Microbispora hainanensis: one gene and its partner. The protein of the gene in region 2 binds, or shares a complex with, the protein of the main gene of each other region. Links are inferred from orthologs where the notes say so. Each region holds a gene or a part of one and is shown on either strand. Other genes may lie near its edges. The genes, in order: uvrB and pcrA.

What was found.
Region 1: the proteins of pcrA (region 2) and uvrB are in contact, whole or in part, in a crystal structure (PDB 7EGT), measured with the Thermus thermophilus proteins. The link is inferred for Microbispora hainanensis from one-to-one orthologs. Residues at the interface, in WP_096412145.1 of Thermus thermophilus: His654, Arg656, Phe657, Gln666, Asp668, Glu669, Lys680, Arg681, Leu682, Ser683, Lys685, Tyr686, Ala687; in WP_096411307.1 of Thermus thermophilus: Glu23, Leu25, Arg26, Asp27, Gly28, Glu29, Arg30, Phe31, Arg55, Glu326, Asp327, Phe328, Glu379, Ser382, Gln383, His398, Gly400, Arg401.

The regions. Positions count from the first base shown.
Region 1 is NZ_CP108086.1:5,322,521-5,333,522, reverse strand. The notes cover bases 3,705-6,691. They hold uvrB (excinuclease ABC subunit UvrB), read right to left. Parts: upstream 6,261-6,691; coding sequence 4,149-6,260; downstream 3,705-4,148. Other genes in these bases: OHB01_RS24850 (hypothetical protein), read left to right, coding at 6,502-6,691. Also shown: OHB01_RS24880 (DUF4126 domain-containing protein), read right to left, coding at 1-450; OHB01_RS24875 (hypothetical protein), read right to left, coding at 611-742; OHB01_RS24870 (sensor histidine kinase), read right to left, coding at 739-2,034; OHB01_RS24865 (RrF2 family transcriptional regulator), read right to left, coding at 2,084-2,566; OHB01_RS24860 (hypothetical protein), read right to left, coding at 3,037-3,576; more of OHB01_RS24850, read left to right, coding at 6,692-7,539; OHB01_RS24845 (hypothetical protein), read left to right, coding at 7,536-8,189; OHB01_RS24840 (inositol monophosphatase family protein), read left to right, coding at 8,162-9,004; OHB01_RS24835 (energy-coupling factor transporter transmembrane component T family protein), read right to left, coding at 9,179-9,784; OHB01_RS24830 (energy-coupling factor ABC transporter ATP-binding protein), read right to left, coding at 9,781-10,455; OHB01_RS24825 (thiolase family protein), read right to left, coding at 10,456-11,002. UniProt on the Escherichia coli protein: The UvrABC repair system catalyzes the recognition and processing of DNA lesions. A damage recognition complex composed of 2 UvrA and 2 UvrB subunits scans DNA for abnormalities.
Region 2 is NZ_CP108086.1:3,475,666-3,486,676, reverse strand. The notes cover bases 5,343-8,338. They hold pcrA (DNA helicase PcrA), read right to left. Parts: upstream 7,998-8,338; coding sequence 5,688-7,997; downstream 5,343-5,687. Other genes in these bases: OHB01_RS16510 (PIG-L deacetylase family protein), read left to right, coding at 8,063-8,338. Outside these bases: OHB01_RS16540 (DUF6350 family protein), read right to left, coding at 1-1,359; sucD (succinate--CoA ligase subunit alpha), read right to left, coding at 1,535-2,410; sucC (ADP-forming succinate--CoA ligase subunit beta), read right to left, coding at 2,410-3,591; OHB01_RS16525 (cobalamin B12-binding domain-containing protein), read right to left, coding at 3,749-4,150; OHB01_RS16520 (hypothetical protein), read left to right, coding at 4,439-5,332; more of OHB01_RS16510, read left to right, coding at 8,339-8,782; OHB01_RS16505 (hypothetical protein), read left to right, coding at 9,138-9,626; OHB01_RS16500 (sensor histidine kinase), read left to right, coding at 9,636-10,796; OHB01_RS16495 (response regulator transcription factor), read left to right, coding at 10,793-11,011. UniProt on the Escherichia coli protein: A helicase with DNA-dependent ATPase activity. Unwinds DNA duplexes with 3'-5' polarity. Translocates on single-stranded DNA with 3'-5' polarity. Initiates unwinding more efficiently from a nicked substrate than double-stranded DNA.

The DNA of each region.
Region 1 (11,002 bases), 1.8 Mb from region 2 along the record:
GTCCTCGGCCACGCTGACGACCGGCGCGCCCACACCCGCCGTGGTGGCGTTCACCACCGGCCGCGCCGAAGCCTTGATCAGGTGCACGGCCAGTGCGGCGGCGATGCCCAGCAGCCAGCCGACCGCCGGGTGCTCGGCCATCCACGCCGAATTGTCGATCTCCGCCGCGGCCGCCGTGGCGCTGAAGACCACGCCGCCCGCCGCGGGCCGTACCGCCGTCTGGATCATGTCGTTGACGTGGTCGACCACGGGCACCTTGTCGAGGACGAACTCGGCGACCAGCAGCACGGCGATGATCGCGAGAACCCAGGTGTCGGACAGCCAGGCGTACTCGGCCGGCAGCCGCACGGCGTCGGTGACCCGCGCGAGCACGCCGACGAGCAGCAACGGGATGTACGCGTTGAGCCCGGCCGCGGTCGACAGTCCGAGCCCGGTGAGCGCCGCGAACATCAGCCACCTCCTCCGGCCGGCGGGGCGATCCCGCCTTCCCGTCAACGGACGGCGGTTGCGCCGTGTCCCCGGTTGCCCCCGCGAATCGACACGGGTGAGCGGGCACGGCCGCGGGCCGTGTGGCCGCGCTCGCCTTCTCGGGCGCCGCCCCGAGACGTCGTCAGCCTGGCGTGGCGGCGAGTTCGTCGATCGCCGTGGCGACGTCCTCCGCGTCGGCGCCGCGCTTCACCAGCGCGCCCAGGCGCTGGGCCTGCTTCGTCGTGGGAAGGCCCGGAGCGACCGCTGCGCTCATGGGCCGGTCCCGGCAGACGGCCGACGCTCGGCCCGGGTGTTCTTCCGAGACTTGGCGGCGGCCTGCCCGGGCACGGCGGTCGACTCCGCCGCGGCTCCCGCCGTCCCCGCCAGCGGCAGCGTCAGCACGAAACGGGCGCCTACCGGAGAGTCCTCGATTCGCAACGTGCCGTTGTGGGCGTGAGCGATGTCGCGGGAGATGGCGAGGCCGAGACCACTGCCGCCGGAATCCAGGCGATGCCCCTCGTCCAGGCGAACGAAAAGTTCGAAGACGCGCTCGCGATCCGCCGGGGGGACGCCCGCCCCGTCGTCGGTGACCGCCACGACAGCCTGGTCGCCGACGGAGTCGACCGTCACCGTGACAACGCTGACCGCATGCCGTTGCGCGTTGCTCAGGAGGTTGCCGATCACGCGGGCCAGCCGGATCCGGGAGCCGTAGACGCGCACGTCGCCGGCCGCCAGAACGTGCACCGGCACCCCGGGGGCCAGCGCCGACGCCTCCTCCGCCGCCAGCGCGCCGAGCTCTACCAACTCCGGCGCCGCCGCGGCGGTGCCGTGCAGCCGGGTCATCAGCAGCAGGTCGTCGACGATCGCCTCAAGCCGGCCGGTGGCCCGCAAGGCTCCCTGGATGGTGTCGCGCGGGTCGACGTCGTCGGGATAGAGGAGAGCCTCCTCCAAATGCGCCCGCAGACCGGCGATCGGCGTCCTGAGCTCATGGGATGTGGTGGAAGCGAACTGGCGTTCCCGCTCGACCGAGCGCAGGGTCCGCCCCATCGCCCACCACGTCATCCGGGCGACCGAGATCAGGATCAGGATGCCGCCCACAGCTATGGCGTACTCCAGATTGTGCGTGGCCAGGAGGGACGGCTGGGCCGTGCCGGCGTACACGACCGGCGAGTCCGCGGCCGGGGTGACCCGATTGGCCATGAGCATGATGCACCGGCCCTGCGCGGAACACTCCGTGCGCTTCTGGAGGCGATCGTCCGCCGGAGGGCGCAGCGTGCTGAGCGGCCGCATGCCCGCAGCTTGCATGCTCGAGTTGACGACTTCGCCGCGGGCGTTCACGAACTGGACGAGGGTGATGTCGGTGGTGGTGGGGATCGGGCGCGGCACGGCGCCGTTGCGCGCCGCCGCGCTCCATCGCGCGGCGACCTGCTCGGCCGAGAAGAAGACTTCGCTCTGGACTCTGTAGCGGATCGCCAGGTCGAGGCCGACGCCTCCCACGACCAGAGCGAGCAGCAGGAGCCCTGCCGCGGCGATCGTGGAGCGGGCTTTTATGGAATGCGGGTTCACATCCGGTTACCCCTCCCTGGTTCCGGCGATGGTCATCGTCGCGGGACGATCAGTTCTGCTCGTACCAGCGCCGGATCACCTCGCCCGCCTGGGGCGCACGCCGGTTCGCCGCGGCCTGCACGTCGGCCAGGGTCTGCGCGGCCAGCACCCGCCGCCACGCCATCTCGGCCTTGCGCATCGCGGTCGAGACCGCGCACGGAACGCGGAACTGCTCCTCCGGCCGCCCCGCGCCGGCCCCGCGCCGTCGGATCTCCGTGCACTGGAACGCCTCGGCAGGCCCTTCGATCGCCGTCACGACGTCCATGACCGAGATCTCCTCCAGGGGCCGCGCCAGCCGGAACCCGCCCCTCGCCCCCGGAGTGGACGTCATGATCCCGGCCTTGGCCAGTGCCTGAAGCTGCTTGTTGAGATACGCGGGCGGCAGCTCGAACCCTGCGGCGAGCTTCGCCGTCGAGACCGGCACCTCGTTGCCGAGCCATGCCAGCGTCAGGCAACAGTGCATCGCCCACTCGACGCCTTCGCTCATCCGCATACCTGGATACTACACATCCAGGTTTTTGATCGGCATACATTTTGCCTGGTCAGAAGTGGTGCAGCCATCATCTGTGGGTATTGGGCGCGCGCTGCGCGGGACCCATCAGACCGCGCGAGCGGGCCCGTGCGGGGGTGTCGCGGCCACCGGGCGTGGCCGGAAGTCCCGGCTCCGCAGAAGGCGCAGCGCTTGGGAGGCGGCGCGAGGAACCCGGCGATGAGAGCGGCTCGGAAGCGTGGTCACGAGCGACCGGGCCGCCCCCACCACCACGAAAATCACCGGTGAGCCAGATCGCCGTCGGCTCCGGACAGCCCCAAAGCTGTACGGAGATCACCAGTAGCCGAGCGACGAGACATCACACCGGCTCCGGCCCACCTCGGCGCCGCACGAAAATCACCGGTAGCCGGGCGACGAGACATCACACCGGCTCCGGCCGGCCCCTAGGAGCAGGGGTGCGAGTGCCTGTCGTCCTACCGGGTGACGGGCTTCAGCACCAGCACGGCGGTGTCACCGGCCACCTGGGCGAGGCGCAGCGCGACGTCGCCGATGCGGCCCGGCCTGCTCGTGGTGATCGTCACCGCTCCCCTGACCCTGCAGTCATCGTTGTTGCAGGTCCGGCTGATCGTGGTGTTCAGACCGTCGACGACCGTCGAGGTGCCGGTGAACGAGAGCCTGATGGCGTTTCCCCGCAGGCCCACGACGGTGATCTGGTCCACGCCCAGGCTCGGGTCGATCGTAATGCGGTCCTCCGCATGCACCCGCACCTCGCAGTCGCCGTCCCGGCACCCGGCGAGGTCGCCCGGCGTCGCCGACGGGCTGGGCTCCGACGACGGCGCGGGCGTAGCGGACGTGCTTGGAGAGAGCGGAGCGAACGCGACGGGCCGATGCATCGCCACCGCGGCGTACGACCGCGCCGGAGATTCGCCGCCACCGGCGAGGAGAGCGGTCACCGACCCGGCGGTGAGCACGAGGCCGGCGTAGGAAGTGAAAACGAAAGTCGTCGAACGCATTGTTTCCCCGATTTGCCACAGACGGATTCGCCCGGCGGGGGCCGCTCGAACGAGCCACCCCCATGACATATGGACGTTCATCCACACGCCGACGAATGCCTTCCCTGCATCAGACCAGGTCAATCGCATCCGGCGCCGCACCCGCCGATTTCACCTGCCGGCCATGATTTCGCCGGAATAAGAACGCCAGAAACGCGGTCAGTTTTTCACGCTTCGCCCATCAATGGCCACATCGCGCGATTCACCAGATTCGCCGACCTGGAATCTCGGCCGCATGGCCGGGCACCGGGTGACGCCACCTCGCCGCCGGGCTCGGCGGTGACACGCTGAACCTCGCGGCTCGCCCGGGCCTGCCGGCCCGGGCGGTCACGGCACGGCGGCGCTCGGTTGCCCGATCGCCAGCGCCGGGCCGGCGATCACAAGCTGGACCCCCGCCTCGCCCAGGCCCGCCTGGCCCAGGCGAGCACGGCGCGGTCGTGCCGCCCTGCCGGCGCTCGGTTGCCCAATCACCAGCGCGGCCCGGCGGGCCCGGGGCGGGGCACCGGGCAGGGGATCGCGTGGCCGCTGGGCCGTTACTTGACGCCGGCCTCGCGCATGTCGCGGACCTCCCGCTTGAGCTCCTTGATCTCGTCGCGCAGCCGGGCCGCCACCTCGAACTGCAGGTCGGCGGCGGCGTTGTGCATCTGCTCGGTCAGCGACTCGATCAGCGACTCCAGCTGGGCGCGTGGCATCTCCCCCGCGATCGCCTTCGCGTGCTGGCCCGCGCCGCGGGAGGCGAGACCCGGCACCGGCGCCTTGCCGCGCGACTGCTGCCGCCCCGCGCCGCCGAGAAGCTGCGCGGTGTCGGCGTCCTCGCGGACGAGGCTGTCCAGGATGTCGGCGATCTTCTTGCGCAGCGGCTGCGGGTCGATGCCGTGCGCCTCGTTGTAGGCGATCTGCTTGGCCCGGCGCCGGTTGGTCTCCTCGATCGCCCGCTCCATGCTGGGCGTGATCTTGTCGGCGTACATGTGGACCTGGCCGGACACGTTGCGGGCCGCGCGGCCGATCGTCTGGATGAGCGAGGTCTCCGAGCGGAGGAAGCCCTCCTTGTCGGCGTCGAGGATCGACACCAGCGACACCTCGGGCAGGTCGAGGCCCTCACGCAGCAGGTTGATGCCGACCAGCACGTCGAACTCGCCCATGCGCAGCTCGCGCAGCAGCTCGATGCGGCGCAGCGTGTCGACCTCGCTGTGCAGGTAGCGGACGCGGATGCCGTTGTCGAGCAGGTAGTCGGTGAGGTCTTCGGCCATCTTCTTGGTCAGCGTGGTGACCAGGACCCGCTCGTCCCGCTCCGCCCGGGCCCGGATCTCCTCCATGAGGTCGTCGATCTGGCCCTTGGTGGGCTTGATGATCACCTCGGGGTCGACCAGGCCGGTGGGGCGGATCACCTGCTCCACCACCTCGCCTTTGCTCCGGCCCAGCTCGTACGGCCCCGGCGTGGCGGACAGGTAGACGGTCTGGCCGATACGCTCCAGGAACTCCTCCCACTTGAGCGGGCGGTTGTCCATGGCGGACGGCAGCCGGAACCCGTGGTCGACCAGCGTCCGCTTGCGCGAGGCGTCGCCCTCGTACATCGCGCCGATCTGGGGGACGGTCTGGTGCGACTCGTCCAGGACGAGCAGGAAGTCGTCGGGGAAGAAGTCGAGCAGCGTGTGCGGCGGGCTGCCGGCCTCACGGCCGTCGATGTGCCGCGAGTAGTTCTCGATCCCGGCGCAGGTGCCGACCTGGCGCATCATCTCGATGTCGTAGGTGGTGCGCATGCGCAGCCGCTGGGCCTCCAGCAGCTTGCCCTGCCGCTCCAGGTCGGCGAGCCGCTCGGCCAGCTCCGCCTCGATGCCGGCGATGGCCCGCTCCATCCGCTCGGGACCGGCCACGTAGTGGGAGGCGGGGAAGATGTGCAGCTCGTCGTCCTCACCGACGACCTCGCCGGTGAGCGGGTGCAGCGTCGCCAGCTTCTCGATCTCGTCGCCGAACATCTCGATGCGGACGGCCAGCTCCTGGTAGACCGGGATGACCTCGACCGTGTCGCCGCGCACCCGGAAGGTGCCCCGGGTGAAGGCCAGGTCGTTGCGCGTGTACTGCATGTCGACCAGCCGCCGCAGCAGCTGGTCGCGCTCGATCTGCTGGCCGACCTTGAGCCCGACCATCCGGTCGACGTACTCCTGCGGCGTGCCCAGGCCGTAGATGCAGGAGACGGAGGCGACCACCACCACGTCGCGGCGCGACACCAGCGACCAGGTCGCCGAGTGGCGCAGCCGCTCGACCTCCTCGTTGATCGAGGAGTCCTTCTCGATGTAGGTGTCGCTCTGCGGGACGTACGCCTCGGGCTGGTAGTAGTCGTAGTAGGACACGAAGTATTCGACCGCGTTGTTCGGCAGCATCTCGCGCAGCTCGTTGGCGAACTGGGCGGCGAGCGTCTTGTTGGGCTGCATGACCAGCGTCGGGCGTTGCACCCGCTCGATCAGCCACGCCACCGTGGCGGTCTTGCCGGTGCCGGTCGCACCGAGCAGGACCGTGTCCTTCTCCCCAGCCCTGACCCGGCGCTCCAGCTCCGCGATCGCCGTGGGCTGGTCGCCGGACGGCGTCATGTCGGTGACGACCTGGAAGGGCGCGACCTTCCGATTCAGGTCCATCATGGATGTCATCGCCGTTCAGCTCCTCACTCGCCCCGTCCACCGGCGCGGGCGGCCGCACAGGGGCATTCACGCTCGCTCCGGTTCACCTCCATAACCTACGCGCGCCGACCGACAATTCCGGTCCTGATGCCGGCTCCGCCCCTCGCCTCCGCGCCGCCGCGCCCGGGCAGGCCGACCCTTTGCCGGACCATGACCCTGTCGTTACGATTCGAGTCGGGGGCCGACACTGACGGGATGGCGGGGCTGACCTATGGCGGGGTTACGGAGTGCCGTCGGCCGGTCACTCGCATGGGCGGCCAAGAACGTCGACGGGGCCATCGCACTCGTGCTGGCCGTCGTGGTGGGCGTGCTCGGCGTGCTGCCCGACGAGATGATCCCCCTCAACGTGAGGACTCAACTCGTCAGCGGCACCACCCTGGTCGTCCTGGCCCTCGTCGCGACCGCACTGCTGCGCGACCGGGTCCGGCAGGAGCCCGTCGAGGAGGCCATGCACGCGACCTCCGGCGTCCTCGCGCGGCTGCCCGAGCGCCTCGACCGCCTCGACGAGCTGGAGGACCTGGTCGCGGGCACCCGCAGGGCCCTGCAGGACATGTCGGTCATCCGCGTCCTGGTCAGTCAGCACGAGATCGCGCAGGCGCACGCGGACGCCCGCCGGGGCACCGACCGCTGGACGTTCAAGGGCGGCACCGGCACCTACATGCGCGCGGTCACGCTGCCCGAGTGCGTGGCCGCCGCGCGGCGCGAGAAGCGGCACCTCACGGTGCGTCTGGAGATCATCGACCCGACGGACGAGGCGGTGTGCGAGAGCTACGCGCACTACCGCAGGTCGCTGTCGGACCGTCCGGACGGCACCGGTGAGGTGTGGACGACCGACCGGGCCAGGAAGGAGTCGTACGCGAGCGTCCTGGCCGCGTTCTGGTATCGCCAGCGGTACGGCCTGCTCGACATCGCGGTGGGGCTCTCGCCGGTCATGACGACCTTCCGCTGGGACATGTCGGGCCGCGCCCTGATCCTGACGTCCGAGGACCCCAACCGGGCCATCATCGCCTTCAGCGGCTCGTTCTTCTACGAGAGCTGCGGCACCGAGCTGCGCACGAGCTTCGAGCAGGCCCGCCGCGTGGCGATCGACCGCTACCGGTCGGTGCCGCTGAGCGACGAGCCGACCGTCGAGGAGGTCCGCAGGCTGTTCGAACGCGTCGATCTCCCCCTGCCCAAGTCGTTCACCGACCGCGACGTGGTCGAGGTCACCCGCAAGGCCCTGCGCGCCAAGGATCCGTACGCGCCATGAGATATGGGGACGTGTTCGACGTGCTCGCCGGCGGGAGCGCCCGCGAGTGGGCCCTCGGCGTGCTCGGCGAGATCGCGGAGGGCGGCTCGGGGGTGCGGGGGGTGCGGCATCCGCTGGGATTCCTCTGCCTGCCGCTGGTCCGCGAGGGAGAGCTCGGGGCGTGCGTGCACGTGTGGACCGCGGCCGCCCGGCGCGCCCGCAGCACCACCTCACAGGTCCACTGCCACAGCTGGGACCTGACCAGCTATGTCCTGTACGGCCAGGTGCGCAACGTCCACGCCGTGGTGACCGACACCACCCGTTCCCCCACCCACCGCGTCTTCGAGGTCGTCAGCACCTCGTCGGGCGACGTCATCCGCCCCACCCCGAGGACCGTGGCGTACGCCCCGGGACGTGCCGAGCTGTTCGGCGCCGGGGACACCTACACGCTCGTCGCGGGCGCCTTCCACAGCAGTGTCATCCCCGAGGACGGCGAGGCCGCCACCGTGGCGCTCGGCCGTGGCCGTCCGGGGCTGAACGACCTGTCGCTCGGGCCGCTCGCCACGCCGCTCCACCACGTCAGTCGGGAACGCCTCGACGACGCGGAGACCGCACGTGCCGCCGAGCTGGCCAGGAGGAGCCTGTGGACCTCGAACACGCCAGGCGGGTAGCCGTCGAGGCCGCCCTGGCCGCCGGATCCGTGCTGCGCGAGAGCGCGCCGGGGGCGGTCGCCGTCCACGACAAGGGCGGGTCGGGCGACGTCGTGACCGACCTCGACGTCGCCGCCGAGAAGCTGATCCTCGACCGCATCCGGGCGGAGTTCCCCTCCCATCGGATCGTGGCCGAGGAGTCGGGCGTCCACGGCGGTGATCGCCCGCAGGGCGGATGGACCTGGCTGGTCGATCCGCTCGACGGCACGAACAACGTGGCGATCGGCCTTCCCGCGTACGTCGTGGGCCTGGCGTTGTGCGCGGACGGCCGCCCGGTGCTCGGGGTGGTCCACGAGCCGCTCTCCGGCCGCACCTGGTCGGCGGTCAGCGGCGCGGGGGCCCGTGGGCCGGCGGGGCCGCTGACCGGGCCGCCGCGGCGCGACCTCCGGCACGGGCCGGTGCTCGCCTGGACGCAGGGCCACGGGGTCTCCCGGCTGGATCCGGCGGCGCGGTCGCTGAAGATGACGATGGACGCCCGCGCCCGGCGGGTGCTCCAGCTCTGGGCGCCGCTGCTGTGCTGGGCCATGCTCGCGCGGGGCGACATCGACGGCATGATCGGCTACCGCGCGGAAGGACTCGACCTGCCCGCCGGGGCCCTGATCGCGCGGGAGGCCGGTCTGGAGATCGTGGGGCTCGACGGCGGACCTTTCGAGGCGTCCGCGGAGGGCCCGGCCGAGGACCGCAGCTTCGTGGCCGCGCCGCCCGGCCTCGTCGGAGACCTGCTCGACCTGGTCGCCGAGGCCCGCCGCCTGGCCCCCGCCCTGCCGCCGCTCTGACCACCCTGCTCTGACCGCCGTGCTCTGACCGCCGTGCTCTGACCGCCGTGCTCTGACCGCCGTGCTCTGACCGCCGTGCTCTGACCGCCGTGGTCCGACCTGCCACCGCCGTGCTCTGACCCGCCATCGCCCCGCGTGGACCCGCAGCAGGCCCGGGAAAGCCGTCGAGGCTCTTCAGTCGTCGAGACCGCGCGCGGCGAGCGCCTCCCCCAGCGCGTCGGCGTGCCGCAGGGCGCCCACCACCAGCGGTACGGCGAAGGCGCGTGGGCTGCGCTCGACCCCTCTGGCGCGCTGGGCCTCCCGCACCCGGGTGACCAGATCCGCGATCACGGGCACGCTCCGCAGCGTGAGCGACAGCAGCAGCGACAGGCGGAACGGATCGAGGCCGACGAGCCTGGCGGGGGCGAGGCAGCGCTCCAGGGCGGCCATGACTGCGCCGGTGCGCGTCGTGAGCGTGACCAGCCCGGCCAGGGCGATGGCGAGCACGACGCGGAGCGTCGAGGACGCCGCGGTGGGCAGGTCGGCGAACACGAGCTGCACGCCGAACAGGGCCACGGCGAACCAGCGGACGGGCCGCACCTGCGCCCAGGCCGCGGCGGGCCCGACCCCGGAGACGACGTACAGGAGCACGACGACGGCCGCGGCCCCCGCGAGCGCCGCGGGCCCGCGCAGCAGCAGGAGCGCCGTGCAGGACACGGCGAGCCCGGCGAGCTTGGCCCCGGCGGGCAGCCGGTGCAGGAGCGAATCGCCGTGGACGTAGGCGCCGGTGAGCCCCCTCACGCCATCATCTTCCGGTAGTGACCGATCGCGGCGGCGGGCTCGGCGTCGGCGACGATCCGCCCCTCGTCGATCACGAGCACGCGGTCGAAGTCCTCCAGCAGCGGAAGATCGTGGGTCACCACGACCACCTGCTGCGGAAGCGTCCGCAGCAGCGCGGCGACCTGCCTGGAGTGGCGCAGGTCGAGCAGCGTGGTCGGCTCGTCCATGACCAGGATCTCCGGTTCGAGCACCAGCACCGAGCAGAGGGCCAGCAGCTGCTTCTGGCCGCCGGACAGGTGATGCGCGGGGTGGTCGGCGTGCTCCCCCAGGCCGTACCTCTCCAGGATCTCCCGCACCCGGCGCTCGACCTCCTCGCGCGTCAGGCCCTTGCGGCGCAGCGAGAAGGCCACGTCCTCGGCCACCGTGGGCATCACGATCTGGGCGTCCGGGTCGGTGAACAGGAACCCCACGCCGCGCCTGATGCGGGCCGCGTGACGGCGGGTGTCGAGCCCGGACACCGTGACCGTGCCCGAGGTCGGCAGGACCAGACCGTTGACGAGGCGGGCGAGCGTGCTCTTGCCCGAGCCGTTCGCCCCGACCACGCCCACGCGGCGCTCGGTCAGCGAGGCCGTGACACCGCGCAGCACCTCGCGCTGCCCCAGGCGCACATGGACGTCCTCCAGCCGGATCACTCACACCACCTCGAACAGGGCGGCGATGCCGAGACCGCCGCCGACCGCGACCGCCGCGAGACCCAGGGTCCCCGGCGGCGCTCCCACAAGCCTGCTGAACAACCGGGTCACCACCACCGCTCCGCTCGCGCCCCAGGGGTGACCGAGGGCGAGCGCGCCGCCGTCGGCGCACACCCGCTCGGAGTCGGACCCCAGGGGATCGAGGCCGAGCGCGTCGGTGACCGCGAGCACCTGCGCCGCGAACGCCTCCACGACCTCCACCGCCGCCACCCTCTCCAGGTCCGTTCCGGTCCGCCGCAGCACTCGCCGTACGGCGGGCACGGGTCCCCACCCGGGCAGCTCGGGGTCGCAGCCGGCGACGGCGCCCGCCAGCAGCCGCAGGCCGGGCAGTCCGGCCGCGGCGCGCAGCCGCTCGGGCACGACCGCGACGGCCGCGGCGCCGTCGCTCACCGGGGAGGAGTTGCCGGCCGTCACCGTGCCCCCCGGCACGAACGCGGCGGGCAGCCGGGCCAGCGACTCCGGCCGCAGCACGCGCGGGCGCTGGTCG
Region 2 (11,011 bases):
GGGCCGCACCCGCCCGGCCGCCTTGGCGATCACGGCTCCGGCCTTCCGCACCGGCTCGGGCGGGGTGGCAGGACGCCGGGAGATCAGCCACCAGTTGGCGATGCCGGCCGAGATCCCGGCGGCCACGCCGACCTCCAGTGTGACCGACAGCGCCACCTCCCAGGGGGACGGCCCCACGGCGGCCAGGCCCGCCCCGCCGAGCGGGCCGCCCGACAGCGCGGCGAGCGTTCCCGCGACGAGCCCGGAGGTGATCCCGCAGACGAACCCCCACAGCGGCGCGGCCTCGATCGAAGGGGTCGGCGCGACGCGGGCCGTCACCACGCCGGCGACCGCACCGGCCGCGAACGGCACCGCGATCACACTCATGACCCACGGGGGCGCGGCTCCGGACGACGGCAGGGCGCCCAGCAGCGGCAGCATGGGCACCGCGCTCAGCTTGACCCCGGTGGGCGCGACCAGCGTCCCGGCGCCCACCGCGAACCCCGGCCCGGAGATGTAGGCCATGCCCCAGATGACGGCGTTGAAGAAGTAGAGGACCTCCAGGAGCAGGAGCAGCAGGCCGCCGACCACTCCGGGGCTGAGCACCTCCGACATCTGCTGGATCCGGGCGAAGTTGACCACCACGGCCGCGAGGACCAGCACGGCCCCGGCCACGAGCATCAGCGCGGTCGCGACGGCCGTGCCCGCCACGAGCGAGCGCGGCCGCTCGGGCAGCAGGCGCAGCATCGAGCGCCACGGCCCGATCGTGCGGGCGGTGGCCACCGATCCGGTGACGAACGCCAGCAGCAGGTGGCTGACCAGCGCCTCTCCGAGGAACGGCTCCATGATCTCGTTGCCGGAGACGAGGGCGATCACCCCGGCGAGCAGCGCGTACGGCGCGGCCAGCGAGATGCCGGCCTGGGCGATGAGGGCGAGCTGAGCGCGGCGCCGGGCGTTCTCGACGTCGCGCGGCGTGCCCTTGGGCAGCCGGGCGGGCATCCGCACCCGCAGGTCGGCGTCGCGCGCCATCCACAGGCCCGCCCGATAGAGCAGCACCCCCGGCAGGATCATCAGGCCGATGGGCAGCAGGCCCACCCGGCCGCCGGGGATCGCGAAACCGGCGTGGTGGGCGGCGAGCCAGAGCTGGCAGGCCGTACGGAAGACGCCGGGCAGGCCCTCGCCGAACGGCCCGCGGGGCGCGGCCATCCAGCCGATGAGGGTGAGCGTGGTGAGCACGGCCAGGCCGACGCCGAGCGTCCCGACCGCGGCCAGCATGCCCGAGACGGGGAGCGGCCGGCGGGTCTCCTCGTCGTCCCCGGCTCCCATGCGGCCGAGCACGGCGCGGGGAGCGGTCCTGAACTGGTCGAGAAGGCCCGTCACGTTACCGCATCATCCCAGCCCGGCGGCGTTGCTCCACGTCGCCACGCCGGGGAGTACGCAATCCGGACGCATCGGCACGCGCACCGGCCGGGCCCCGGAAACGACCGCGACCTTGCGCTCACACCACCACGGCGGTGGGAGCACAAGGTCGCGGACGACAGCCGGATGTATGAGATCAGCGGCTGGACATGATCTCGCGCATCAGGCGGGCGGTCTCGCTGGGCGTACGGCCGACGCGGACGCCGACCTTCTCCAGGGCCTCCTTCTTGGCCTGGGCGGTGCCGGCGGAGCCGGACACGATCGCGCCCGCGTGGCCCATGGTCTTGCCCTCGGGCGCGGTGAACCCGGCGACGTAGGCGACGACCGGCTTGGTCACGTGCTCGTTGATGTAGGCAGCCGCGCGCTCCTCGGCGTCGCCGCCGATCTCGCCGATCATCACGATCGCGTCGGTCTCCGGGTCGTCCTGGAACGCCTGGAGGGCGTCGATGTGCGTCGTGCCGATGACCGGGTCGCCGCCGATGCCGACGCAGGTGGAGAAGCCGATGTCACGCAGCTCGTACATGAGCTGGTAGGTCAGCGTGCCGGACTTCGACACCAGGCCGACGCGGCCCTTGGTGGTGATGTCGGCCGGGATGATGCCGGCGTTCGACGCGCCGGGCGAGGCGATGCCGGGGCAGTTCGGGCCGATGATGCGGGTCTTGTTGCCCTTGGAGACGGCGTACGCCCAGAACTCGGTGGTGTCGTGGACCGGCACGCCCTCGGTGATGACCACGCACAGCGGGATCTCGGCGTCGATGGCCTCGCGGACGGCGGCCTTGGTGTGGGCCGGGGGCACAAAGACGACCGACACGTCGGCGCCCGTCTGCTCCATGGCCTCCTTGACCGTGCCGAAGACCGGCAGGCCCTCGTGCGTGACGCCGGCCTTGCGGGCGTTCACGCCGCCCACGACCTTGACGCCGGCGGCGAGCATGCGGCGGGTGTGCTTGGTGCCCTCACCACCGGTCATGCCCTGAACGATGATCTTGCTGTTCTCGGTGAGCCAGATAGCCATTACGCACCTACCGCGGCGAGCTCGGCGGCGCGCTTGGCCGCTTCGTCCATCGTGTCGACCAGCTCGACGCGCGGAAGCGCGGCGTCGGCCAGGATCTGCCGCCCCAGGGCGGCGTTGTTGCCGTCCAGGCGGACGACCAGCGGGTGGGTCACTTCCTCGCCCCGGCTCCGCAGGAGCTGGAAGGCCGAGACGATGCCGTTGGCGACGGCGTCGCAGGCGGTGATGCCGCCGAAGACGTTCACGAAGACCGACTTCACCGACGGGTCGGACAGGATGATCTCCAGGCCGTTCGCCATGACCTCGGCCGAGGCGCCGCCGCCGATGTCGAGGAAGTTGGCCGGCTTGGGCTGGCCGGGGAGCTCCTCACCCGCGTACGCCACGACGTCGAGCGTGGACATGACCAGGCCCGCGCCGTTGCCGATGATGCCGACGTTGCCGTCGAGCTTGACGTAGTTGAGGTGCTTCTCCTTGGCCCGGGCCTCCAGCGGGTCCTCCGCGGCCTTGTCGACGTACGCCGCGTGCTCCGGCTGGCGGAAGTTCGCGTTGTCGTCGAGGGTGACCTTGCCGTCGAGGGCCTTCACCTGGCCGTCGGCCGACAGGATCATCGGGTTGACCTCGACGAGCGTGGCGTCCTCGTCGACGAAGACCGCCCAGAGCTTCTCGATCAGCTCGGCGGCGCCGTCCAGCGCCTGCTGCGGCAGGCCGCCCGCCACCGCGATCTCGCGGGCCTTGGCGCGGTCGACGCCCGTCAGCGGGCTGACCGGCACCTTCGCCACCTTCTCCGGCGCGGTGTGCGCGACCTCCTCGATGTCCATGCCGCCCGAGGCGGAGCAGATGGCGAGGAAGGTGCGGTTGGCGCGGTCGAGCAGGAAGGAGAAGTAGTACTCCTCCGCGATCTGGCTGGCCTCCTCGATCAGGACCTTGTGGACCGTGTGGCCCTTGATGTCCATGCCGAGGATCTGCGTCGCCTTCGCGTGGGCGTCGGCGGCGTCGTCGGCCACCTTCACGCCGCCGGCCTTGCCGCGCCCGCCGGTCTTGACCTGGGCCTTGACGACAACGCGTCCGGTGAGCTGCTCTGCAGCCGCCCGCGCCTCCTCCGGCGTGTGCGCGACGATTCCGCGCGGCACCGGGATGCCGTACTCCGCGAAGAGCTCCTTCGCCTGATGTTCGAACAGGTCCACGAGGGTCCGTCCCTTTTGATGTCCGAGGCCGGGCGCCGTCGTCCCGCCCGGCGTTTCCGCGCATGAAGCCTAGTCCCCGTACGAGCGTGGCCGCGTCGTCGGGTCCCGCCGGAGCCTTGCCAACAACCCTGGAGTACGGCAAGGTTGGGCAAAATGCCTAAACGGTGGCTGGAACCGCCGAACGGACCCATTCCACGATCTCCTGGGTCGTGGAGCCGGGCGTGAAAATCCGGGCGACTCCCATCTTCGTGAGTTCGGGGATGTCCGCTTCGGGGATGATGCCGCCGCCGAACACCACGATGTCCTCGGCGCCCTCCTCCCGCAGGACCTCGAAGAGCCGGGCGAACAGCGTCATGTGGGCACCGGACAGGATCGACAGCCCGATCGCCGCCGCGTCCTCCTGGATCGCCGTACGGACGATCTGCTCCGGCGTCTGGTGCAGCCCTGTGTAGATGACTTCCATGCCCGCGTCGCGCAGCGCCCGCGCCACCACTTTGACGCCGCGATCGTGCCCGTCGAGCCCCGGCTTCGCGATGACGACCCGAATCCTGCCTGCCATGAAGACCTCCCGCAGATGGTGCTCGCTGCCCGAAGCGTAACCGCCGCCCGAGGCATGGCCCCGGAACGCCCCCGCAGGTCGGCCGTTCCCTCTCCATGGGGTGATCCGTCCGCCCGCTCGGCGGCAACGCGCCCGGCCTTTTCGCAGTGGAATGCAACCTTCCGAATTCGGATCACAAATTGAAAACTCACAGGAAATGCTGATTTTCGTGACGCTCTCGTGATCATGAGCCGCAATGATTTCCCAGCTGCCCTCCTGATCTTGAGGGCACCTACGGGAGGAATCACTTTGAAGCGAGCATTCATGGCGCTGGCGTGCGCCGCGACGGCCGCGCTCGTGGCGCCCGCCGTCGCCGCCCCCGCGCAGGCTCACACCTCGACTCAGGCGCAGGCGCCCGCCGCCGACCCGGTGTCGGCGCTGCGCAAGCAGTTCGTCTCCGGCCACGGCGTACGCTTCGTCTCCACGGGCAAGCTGAGCCTCGCAGGCGTCACGGCCATCAAATACACCTCGAACGGCGGCTACGCTTTCGGCCGGTCCGGCGTCGTCGCCTCGGACAGCACGCAGAAGTCCAAATACAGCGAGCTGCTGAAGGACGAGGATGAGGACCTGAAGGACGCGGAGAAGCCTCTCCGCATGATCGTCATCGGCTCGACCGCCTACTTCTCCGGCGGGGTCTACACGAGCCTGCTCCCCGAGGGCAAGACCTGGCTGCGGCTCCCCGGGGTGCGGCCGAACGCCTCGGCGAGCCCGCTGAACCCCCTCGACTGGCACAACCTCAAGGCGGTCCTCGCGACCACCAAGGCCAAGGGTCCCGGCGGCAGGGTCAACGGCGCGAAGACCACGCTCTATCGCGGCACCATCACGCTGGGCCAGCTCATGAAGGCCAACCCGGATGTCAAGAACAGCCTCGCCGCCATTGGGTCCAACCCCGCCAAGAACGTGGTGTCCTGGAAGCTGTGGATCGGCCCCGACCAGCTCGTCCGCCGCGCCTCGGCCAGCGTCGACCTGAAGATGAAGTCCGAGGGCGAGACCTTCACCTTCAACCTGTCCACCGACAGCACGTACGCCGGCTGGGGCAGGAAGGTCACGGTCAAGGCGCCGCCGAAGAGCAAGGTCGCCAAGCTGTCCGACCTCGACGGTGACGTGCCGGAGACGTCTGGCACCGTAATCCTGCCCGACTGAACCGCGCGGCCGATCAGGCACTGAACCGCGCGGCCGAGCCCCCCCGCACGGCGCTCGACGAAGGCGGCCGGTCTCCGGGTGATCGTCACCCGGGGCCGGCCGCTTCGTTCGTTCCAGCCGGGCGCGCACCGCTCCGGCCGGCCGCTCCGTTCGTGCCGGCCTCCCGCACATGGCGCGGAGACCCGCACATGGCGCGGAGACCTGCAAGGCTCAGAGGGCCACGCACCGCTCCGGCTGGGCTCGCATGGCCCACCGCCCGGGACATCCGGCGCAGACCATCCGACTCCCGACACCCGCGCTCGGCGCGCTCGTCCGCACAACACACCCGGGCCCGAGCTCCGGCTCCGGGCTCAGGTCAGAGCTTGTCGATGGGGGCGTAGGCGAGCAGCAGGGTCTTCTCGCCCTCGCTGCCGAAGTCGATCTTCACTCTCGTCTTCTCGGCCTGGCCGTCCACCGCCACCACGGTGCCGAGCCCGAACGTGTCGTGGGTGACCCGGTCGCCGGGCGACAGGCTCGGGATCTGCCGGCCGCCGGTCTTCGGCGCGGGAGCCGTACGGGCGGCCGGGCGCGAGGTCGCGGCCGACCAGGCGGTCTTGCCCGGGTCGCCGCGCCACTCGATCAGGTCGCCCGGCACCTCGGACAGGAAGCGCGAGGCGGGGTTGAACGACGGCGCGCCCCACGCCGAGCGGACCGCCGCCCGGGACAGGTAGAGCCGTTCCTTGGCCCGGGTGATGCCGACGTACGCCAGCCTGCGCTCCTCCTCCAGCTCCTTCGGGTCGCTCAGCGAGCGCATGTGGGGGAAGACGCCGTCTTCCATGCCGGTGAGGAACACCACGGGGAACTCCAGGCCCTTCGCGGTGTGCAGGGTCATCAGCGTGACCACCCCGCCGTGGTCGTCGGGGGCGCGCTCCCCCGGGGGTACGACCCCTCCGGGCCCTCCCGGGATCTGGTCGGCGTCGGCGACCAGCGAGACCTGCTCCAGGAAGTCGACGAGCGTGCCATCCGAGTTGGCCTCCTCGAACTCGGCGGCCACCGCGATCAGCTCGTTGAGGTTCTCCAGCCGGCTCTCGTCCTGCGGGTCGCCCGAGGTCTCCAGCTCCGTCCGGTAGCCGGTGACGCGCAGCACCTCCTCCGCCAGGTCGGACAGCGGAAGCTCCTTGCCGCGCAGCTCGTCGAGCATCGCGACGAAGTCGCGGATCGCGTTCAGCGAGCGGGTGGCCACGCCCGGCGCCTCGTCGGCCCGGCGCAGCGCCTCCCAGAAGCCGATGCGCTCCCGGTTGGCGAACGCCTCGACCATCGCCTCGGCACGGTCGCCGATGCCGCGCTTGGGCACGTTGAGGATGCGCCGCAGCGACACCATGTCGTCGGGGTTGGCCAGGACCCGCAGGTAGGCGAGCAGGTCCTTGACCTCCTTGCGCTCGTAGAACCGCACCCCGCCCACGACCTTGTACGGCAGGCCGGTGCGGATGAAGATCTCCTCGAACACACGGGAGGCGGCGTTCGTGCGGTAGAAGATCGCCACGTCGCCGGGGGAGACACCGTGGTCGTCGCAGAGCCGGTCGACCTCCTGCGCGACGAACATGGCCTCGTCGTGCTCGTTGTCGGCCGCATAACCGATGATCTTGGGGCCCGCCCCCTGGTCGGACCACAGGTTCTTCGGCTTGCGGCCCTCGTTGCGGGAGATGACCGCGTTGGCGGCGTTGAGGATCGTCTGCGTGGAGCGGTAGTTCTGCTCCAGCAGGATCGTCCGCGCGTCCGGATAGTCGCGCTCGAACTCCAGGATGTTGCGGATCGTCGCGCCGCGGAAGGCGTAGATCGACTGGTCGGCGTCGCCGACCACCACGAGCTCGGAGGGCTCGACACCCTCCCGCACCACGTCGCCGTCGGCGGTGCGCACCTCGGGCCGCCCGACCAGCTCGCGGATCAGCATGTATTGCGCGTGGTTGGTGTCCTGATACTCGTCGACCATCACGTGCCGGAACCGCCGCCGGTAGTGCTCGGCCACGTCGGGGAAGAGCTGGAGCAGCGTGACCGTCAGCATGATCAGGTCGTCGAAGTCCATCGCGCCGGCCTCGGTGAGCCGCCGCTGGTAGGTGCGGTAGGCCTCGGCGAGCGTCCGCTCCAGATGGGTCGATGCCCGGTCGGCCGCCGTCTCGTAGTCGATCAGCTCGTTCTTGAAGTTGCTGACCTGGGCGGAGAAGGACCGCGGCGGATAACGCTTGGGGTCGAGGTCGAGCTCGCGGCACACCATCGCCATGAGCCGCTGCGCATCGGCCTGGTCGTAGATCGAGAAGCTGGACGAGAAGCCCAGCCGCTTCGCCTCGCGCCGCAGGATCCGTACGCAGGCGCTGTGGAACGTCATGACCCACATGGCCCTCGACCGCGGCCCGATGAGCTTGTCGACCCGCTCCTTCATCTCGCGGGCGGCCTTGTTGGTGAAGGTGATCGCGAGGATCTCCCCCGGCTGGACGTCACGCTCCGCCAGCAGATAGGCGATGCGGTGCGTCAGCACCCTGGTCTTTCCGGAGCCGGCCCCGGCGACGATCAGCAGCGGACTGCCCTGGTGGGTGACGGCGTCCCGCTGCTGCGGGTTGAGGCCGTCGAGCAATGGATGAGTGGCGGCTCGGGTGGACACTCTCCTTAGGTTATGACCGCGCACCGACATCCGGGGCCCACTCGCCCGGCATGTCACGTTTAAGGTGATGTGCCGGACCTTGAGGAGGACTGCTCGTGCTGGACGAGGCGGATATCAAGAAAGTGCTGATGGTCGTCGCTCACCCCGACGACATCGACTTCGGCGCGGCGGGCACGGTCGCCCGGTTCACCGAGGCGGGGGCCGAGGTGACGTACTGCCTGGTCACGGATGGCGACGCGGGCGGTTTCGACCGTGCGGTGGACAACGGCGGCATGGCGGCGCTGCGCCGTGCCGAGCAGACCGCCGCGGCCAAGTGCGTGGGTGTGAGCGACCTGCGCTTCCTCGGCTATCGGGACGGCGCGGTCGAGCAGACGCTCGGCCTGCGGCGGGACATCGCCCGGGTGATCCGCCAGGTGCGGCCCGACCTGGTCATCACCTCGACCCCCGAACGCAACTACGCGCGGATCAGCCCGAGCCACCCTGACCACCGCGCGGTCGGCGGTGCCACCCTCGACGCCGTCTATCCCGACGCCCGCAACCCCTATGCCTTTCCCGAGCTGCTCGCCGACGAGGGCCTCGACGCCTGGACCGTACGCGAAGTGTGGCTCACCGGCGGCATGACCCCCAACCACTACATCGACGTCACCCTGACCGTGGATCGCAAGATCGCCGCGCTGCGCGCGCACGAGAGCCAGACCTCGCACATCCCCGACCTGGACGGCATGGTCAAGGGCATGCTCTCCAGCCACGCCGCCGCCGCGGGCCTCCCCGAGGGCTCGTACGTCGAGGCGTTCCAGCGGGTGGTCACCGCCTGAGATCATCCTGCGCGAGGCCGAACCGGGCCGGGCGGAGCCGGGCGCGCCGGACCAAGCCGGCGGGCTGGCTGGCCGGACTGGGCTGAGCAGGCCGAACCGGGCCGGACTGAGCGAGCTGAGCCGAGGTGGGCGGTACAGGCCGGGCTGAGGGGGGCTGAGCCGAGGTGCGCGGCACAGGCCGGGCTGAGGGGGCTGAGCGCGCCGGGCCCAGCAGGCCGGACCGGGCCGGGGTGAGCCGGGCGGACGGGTTCTCCACCCCCGGGTGGAGAACGGCCGGGCTCCGCCCGGTTTTCCACCCCAGCTTTCCACCCGCGCGCCGATCCGGTGCGCGCCCGGCATCCCTACTTTCGTGGGCATGGAAACCACGCAGATCGTCCTCATCGCCCTCGTCGTCGTCGCCATCATGATCTACCGGCAGATGAGGCCGAGGCCCGTCGCCAGGCCGCAGGGGGTGATCATCCCCGTCGTGCTGGTCCTGATCGGTGTCAGCGGCGGCGGGCTCGTCGACGCTCATCACATGTCGCTGAGCGTCGCCGTGCTCGTCGTGGAACTCCTCGTGGCCGCCGGTCTCGGCGTGCTGCGGGCCATGACGACGCGCGTGTGGCGCGACCGGCAGGGCGTGGCGTGGTCGCAGGGCGGCGTCCCGACCCTCATCGCCTGGGTGGGCTCCATCGCCGTCCGGGTCGCGATGATGGTCCTGACCTCCTTCCTGGGCATCGCCTCGTCGCAGAACTCCATCCTCCTGTTCGTCGGAGTGACCCTCGGTGTCCAGTTCCTCGTCGTCGCCCGGCGGGCGAACGCCCTCCCCGGCGCGGCCGTACCCGGCGCTCAGACGGCCCGCTAACGTCGGGACGTGCCCACTCGTGACGGATATGTCCAGGCCGCCTGGGAGTCCAGCCGCGGGAACGCGATCGCCGGCGCGTTCCTGCGGCTGGCCGTGATCGCCCTGCTCGTCGGCGGGCAGGCGACCAGCCCGCCGGGATTCGGCCTGACGGGCGACCGGCTCGCCATCACCACGCTGACCGCCGCGATCGCCGTCACGCTGACGCTCATGGTCGTCATCCGGCTGCGGCCGATCCTGCCGATGCGCTGGAACGCCGGTCCGGCGGAAGCCGTCCTCATCGGGCTCACCCTCGCGGCGAGCATCGCCCTCGACAGGGTCTCCGACAGCAGCCCGGCCGTCGCCGTGCTCATGTTCTGCGTCGGGGCCGCCGCCGTACGGCACCCGCTGAAGTGGTCGCTGCCCATCCTGCTGCTGGCCCTGGCGGGCCTGGGATCGAGCGTCCTGGGGCTGCTGCCGCCACCGATCGCCCCGCAGGGGCAGGACCGCGACCTCGGCCTGTGCGTCTCGGTCTTCGTGGTCTTCGCGGTCGCCTACGCCATCAAACAGCGCAGGGCCGCGACCGCCGCGCAGGCGGGCGAGGCCGTGCTGGCCGAACGCGCCCGGATCGCCAGGGAGATCCACGACATCCTCGCGCACTCCCTGTCGGCGCAGATCGTGCATCTGGAGGGCGCCCGGCTGCTGCTGCGCGCCGACCGGTCGCAGGAGGCCCTCGACCGGGTGGAACGCGCTCGTGAGCTGGCCAAGAAGGGCCTCGAAGAGGCGCGAAGCGCCGTGGCCGCGCTCCGCGACGACGCCCAGCCGCTGCCCGCCGCGCTGGAGACGCTCGCCGAGGAGTTCCGCGACGCGACCGGCAGGCCGTGTGACGTCGTCGTCCATGGGCACGAACGCCGCCTGCCGCCCGAGACCGAGCTCGCGATGATCCGCACCGCCCAGGAGGCCGTCACCAACGTGCGGCGGCACGCCCCGGGCTCCCCCGCCACCGTACGGCTGAGCTTCGGCGACCGTACGTGCGAGCTGGAGGTGGTCAACCCCCCGAGCGAGAAACCGGGGACACCCGGAGGAGGATACGGACTCGTGGGTATGCGCGAACGCGCCGAGCTCCTGGGCGGCACCCTGGAGGCCGGCGAGACCGAGGACGGTTTCCGGGTCAGGCTGCGGGTGCCGGCGTGACCGCCCGCGTGCTCGTGGTCGACGACCAGGCCGTGGTGCGCGACGGGCTCGTCCTGCTGCTCGGTCTGCTGCCGGACATCGAGGTCGTGGGGTCGGCGTCCGACGGCGAGGCCGCGCTCCGCCTGGTCGCGGACGAACGGCCCGACGTGGTGCTGATGGACCTGCGCATGCCCCGCATGGACGGGGTCGAGGCGACCCGGAGGATCCGCACCGGC